2 regions of the Comamonas sp. C11 genome follow, and region 1 is predicted to be linked to the other one. Evidence: predicted binding sites of a transcription regulator. Region 1 holds the regulator's gene; the other holds the start of a gene.

Region 1 (2,397 bases):
CATAGGCATACAACGCAATGCGGTCGGGACGCAGCTCATTGACCTGGGCCAGCGTTCGCGCAAAAGACTCGGTTGTCTGCTTGGGCAGACCGTAGATCAGGTCCACATTGATGGAGACAAAGCCCAGACGGCGGGCCTCGGCCACCAACTCAAAGACTTGCTCGGCGGGCTGCTCCCGGTGCACCGCTTTCTGCACTGCGGGATCAAAATCCTGCACGCCAAAGCTCAGGCGATTGAAGCCCATGTCCTTGAGTGCCTTCAACCTCTCGTTGCTGACCGTGCGCGGATCGACCTCGATGGAATACTCGCCGGCTGGATCGAGCTTGAAATGCTCACGCATCAGAAGCATCAGCTGCCGCAGCTCGGCATCGCTGAAGAAGGTCGGCGTGCCGCCTCCCAGATGCAGCTGGCTTACCAACTGGCCTTTGCCGCAATGCTCGGTATGCATGGCCAGTTCACGGCTCAGATAATCCAGATACTCGGCAGCCTTCTCATGATGCTTGGTCACGATCTTGTTGCAGGCGCAGTAATAGCAAAGCGACTCGCAAAACGGCACATGCACATAAACGGACAGGGGCAAGGCACGTGAGCCCGAATGCGTCTTGCGCTGTTTCAATGCCAGGATATAGTCGTCTGCACCAAAAGCCTCAACAAAACGGTCGGCTGTTGGGAATGATGTGTAGCGTGGGCCGGGGATATCAAAGCGGCTCAGCAACTCAGGCGTGACTGCGGTCATAACTGGGAGTTAGGGTGCGCCCACACTCTGTATAGAGCAGATTTCAATGGAAATCAGATCCTGAAAATCATGCCCGAAATAGGCAAAAGCGCATGTTTTTGAACGAATACGGGCAATGTGCCCCAAGGCAATCACCCTGTCCTTGATGAAAATCAAGAGACATCAAGGCGAGTGCTGCGACAATTTGATCCATCTCATCTTCAACCACGAGGTCAACGACCGGCGCGACTCTCCACTCTGTGTCTGTCTGCGCCGTTGCTAAAAGCCCATGAATCTTCAGACCATCAAAGCATCCTGCTCCAACTGCAATCTGCGTGAACTGTGCATGCCCATGGGCCTGGACGATGAACAAATGGAGCGTATTGACGAGATTGTGGCCACGCGCCGCAAGGTCAAGCGCGGCGGGCTGCTATTTCGCAATGGCGAAGAGTTCACCTCGCTGTACGCCATTCGCACCGGCTTCTTCAAGACCAGCGTGGCCACTGAGGATGGACGCGACCAGGTCACAGGCTTTCAGATGGCCGGCGAGATCATTGGCCTGGACGGCATCGTCAACGACCACCACACCTGCGATGCCGTGGCCCTGGAAGATGCCGAAGTCTGCATCATGCCTTTCGACAAGCTCGAGCAGCTCTCGCGCGAAGTCACGGCGCTGCAAAATCATGTGCACAAGGTCATGAGCCGCGAAATCGTGCGCGAGCATGGCGTAATGCTGCTGCTGGGCAGCATGCGCGCCGAAGAGCGTCTGGCAGCCTTTGTGCTGAACCTGGTGCAGCGTCTGTCGGCACGCGGCTTTTCGAAGTCGGAGTTGGTGCTGCGCATGACGCGTGAAGAAATCGGCAGCTATCTGGGACTCAAGCTGGAGACCGTGAGCCGCACCTTCTCCAAGTTCGCCGAGGAAGGCATCATCGAAGTCAGACAGCGCCATCTGCGCATTCTGGATACCGATGCGCTCAAGCGCATCGTCAACAGCCAGCAATGCCAGGGCTAAGTTAAGACAGCGGGCTTTTTTGATGGCAGCGAATGCCTGCCAGAAGCTTCCCGCCGCCGAGGCCGCCAGCACAGAGAGCGACCAAGCACCATCCGGGGCCGCCACCGGCCCCGAAACTGCGGCCCTGTGCGCAGCGCTTTACTCGACCAGGGGCTCCGAGACTATGCCCTGGTTCAGATCGCTGGCCGAACGCCCCAACATGACAGTCATCAGTCCGCTGGCCACGGCGACCGCCCAGAAGGCAAAAAAGGCCAGGGTGTAAATGGCATTGCGCGACCATTCCAGAGGCGAGCCCAGCCAGTGCATGTCCAGCGGGTCCACAAAGGCAAATACCACCATTTCCATGATTGCCGCAGCCAGAAAAGCCGGCCAGACAATCCACATCCAGCGTCGAGCATCCATCGCGATTCTCCTTGGCCTGTGGGTTTGAACCCATTTTGCACAATTGCCATGACCTTCCCTGCCACACCAAGGGCATGCACTCAGATAGGAAACCCTGAACCGCTATTATTTAAAGAGCTTCCAGTGCATTCTTTGTATTGACTTAAGGTCAATATCTATCTGAAATAAGCTTTGATAAAGCGCTATGCGCTCCTGATATTGAACCCGCCCGGCCATCCTTTGCCGGTTTTTGAGCACTGCAGACAACCGTCCGACTCTGCGGTCGACC
Region 2 (2,397 bases), 2.0 Mb from region 1:
GATTCGGACATTTTTTCACAGGAGTGTTGATGCAAGCTATCCCAGCCCCACAAAAGGCCGACAGTCGCAAGAAGCCCCCCATGCCCGGAGGCGAGCTGTAATGGATATCAAGCCGCTGATCACCCTGGTCGCCATCATCAACCCGCTGGCCATCGTCCCGTTCTTCATCCACTACACGGCCGGCTTCGACGCCGAGCAGCGCTGGCAGACCATTCGCACCGCCGCCTTTGCCGCGTTTTGTGTGATTGCGGTCTGCGCCCTGTTGGGACTGCAGATTCTGCAGTTCTTCAATATCTCGCTGCAGAGCTTTCAGGTCGGCGGCGGTCTGCTGCTGCTGATCAGCGCGATGAACATGCTCAATGCCCGCCCCGCCGAAGACCGCCCCAACAATGCCACGCTGGCAGCCGGCGTCGAAAAGGCCGCCGAGGGCAACAGCATTGCCGTAGTGCCGCTGACCATTCCGCTGCTGACCGGGCCTGCCGCCATGTCCACCGTGGTGATCTATGCCGATCAGGCGCGTACCATCTGGCAGCATGTGGCGCTGGTCGGTTACGGCGTGGTGGTGGCTGCCGCCATCATGGTGTGCTTTTCATTGGCCCACCCGATCGCCCGCGTGCTGGGCAAGACCGGCATCAATGTGATGACCCGGCTCATGGGCCTGATTCTGGCCGCGCTGGCCATCGAGGTGATGGCAGGAGGCCTGATCAAGATCTTCCCCATCCTGGCCTCCCCGGCGATTTACCCTTGACCCCCTGAGCGGCTACGCCGCTTCCCCCAAGGGGGACCGGAGCTTGCTCGCTGTCTCTCGCCTTAGCGCGTGCCAGTTTCAGGCAGTTACTACTTCCTTTTTTTCAGCTTCACCGCAGGCTCCGCCACAGCCGGTGATAGGCTCGGCCGGCAAGGCCTCGGGTATCAGCACCGCACCGCTGACCGGATCGAAACCCGAGCGGCGCATGTGCAAGGCCAAAGCCGCGTCCATATTCTGCGCATGGTGGCTGAACCACGGGCCCAGCTCGGCCGCCATATGGCGGATCGTGGCCAGATCGCCCTGCTCGCCCTTGACCGCCCCCTCGCGCAGCACGGCCAGTACCACCTTGTGCTGCTGGCTGTGGCAGTTGCTCGTGGCAAAGCCCGTGGTCTGCATCCAGCGGTCTTCCTGATCGAAGTGCTGCTGGGTATGGGCAATCAACTCGTCCCAGAGCGCGCACAGCTGCTCATCGGCCGCCGCCTCCACCTGGGCCAGCAAGGTGACGAACTCTTCATGCACCGCGTCCATGACGGGAAAATCCAGGATGAGAGCGGCATTCCATTCGAGGCTGGCCATGGCAGTTCCTTGTGCGAGGTTGAGGAACTGCCAGCTTAAGAACAAGGCCTGTCCCGGCCATTGACCCACATCAGCAAAGCAGTTGCCCACCGGCAACCAGGACTTGCCCGGAATCAACAAAGCCCTGCATGGCAGGGCTTTGGGAGCGGAAATGCCTGGGACTGACCGGGCCTTAGCGCCCGTAACCCTGCAACCAGCGGCTGAGCTGGGCTGCCGCCTCATCCACTGCACGCGCCATGGCCTGAGCACCGCCGGCTGCGTCGGCCGAGGCAGCCGGAACCTCGACCGTGAACACCTTCTGGCCCAGCAACTGGTTGCCTGCACTCTCGCCGGCTCCAATCAGGCTGGCGCTCAGGCGCAGCAGCGCACGGCTGTTGCTGGCGTTGTCAAAGACCTGGCTGAACTCGTCCACCGTCACGCGCAGCTGCGCAATCGAGCGCTTGTCGGCCAGCACCGCGCGGACATTGTCCTTACCCGAAAGAACGGGACGCTCCAGCCCCAAGCGCATGCGCAGGCGCTGCTCCACCATCTGGGCGGGAGGCAGGCTCCAGCGTGCGTTCTGGTAGGCACGCAGTTGCTGGCTGTCGCTGTAGTTCAGACGGTAGAACATGGCCGTCAGGCCCTCGGGCAGCCCCGGCGCCTGGACTTCAGCCAGCACCAGCGGCACCGGCGCCACGGAGGGTGCGGCGGCATTCGCGGCCGGCACTGCCAGGTTGGCCATGCCCAGGTCATATCGCACCGGCTGCGTGGGAGCCGTGGGCAGGCCCGAGCAGGCCGCAAGCGCCAGCAACAAAGAAGATGCGCCCAGCAATCTCCATGCTCTGCGGCCTGTGAGTGAAAGCTTTGTGTCTGCCATATTGATTCCTTTAGGACCGACGCAAACGGGAAGGGACAATGGATGTTGCTATCGAAGAAAACACCATGCCTGCTCCGGATTTGCGCAAGTCGTGTCCTTGTTGCGGGTTCACTTGGCCGGAGCCACGAAACCAGGCTCGCCGGGGCCTGGCAGGCCCAGTCCCTGGCCGTAGATGACGGATTGTGGGTTGTCATTGAAGCGGCCCGCGGCCGCGCCC

The links. Region 1 encodes FNR, which switches genes on or off when oxygen is low (the NO sensors DNR and NnrR bind a similar motif). Its sites were predicted from a motif close to TTGATNNNNATCAA; they were not measured.
Region 2: the regulator FNR is predicted to act here: its motif matches at 1,385-1,398, upstream of NOX35_RS01520 (hemerythrin domain-containing protein).

Annotation. Positions count from the first base shown of each region.
Region 1 is NZ_CP101743.1:2,339,632-2,342,028, reverse strand. It holds gene hemN (oxygen-independent coproporphyrinogen III oxidase) at 1-736, opposite strand, end outside; gene fnr (fumarate/nitrate reduction transcriptional regulator Fnr) at 1,005-1,727, shown strand; gene NOX35_RS10745 (hypothetical protein) at 1,866-2,129, opposite strand.
Region 2 is NZ_CP101743.1:341,463-343,859, reverse strand. It holds gene NOX35_RS01525 (MarC family protein) at 101-748, shown strand; gene NOX35_RS01520 (hemerythrin domain-containing protein) at 827-1,324, opposite strand; gene NOX35_RS01515 (ABC-type transport auxiliary lipoprotein family protein) at 1,497-2,180, opposite strand; gene NOX35_RS01510 (MlaD family protein) at 2,289-2,397, opposite strand, start outside.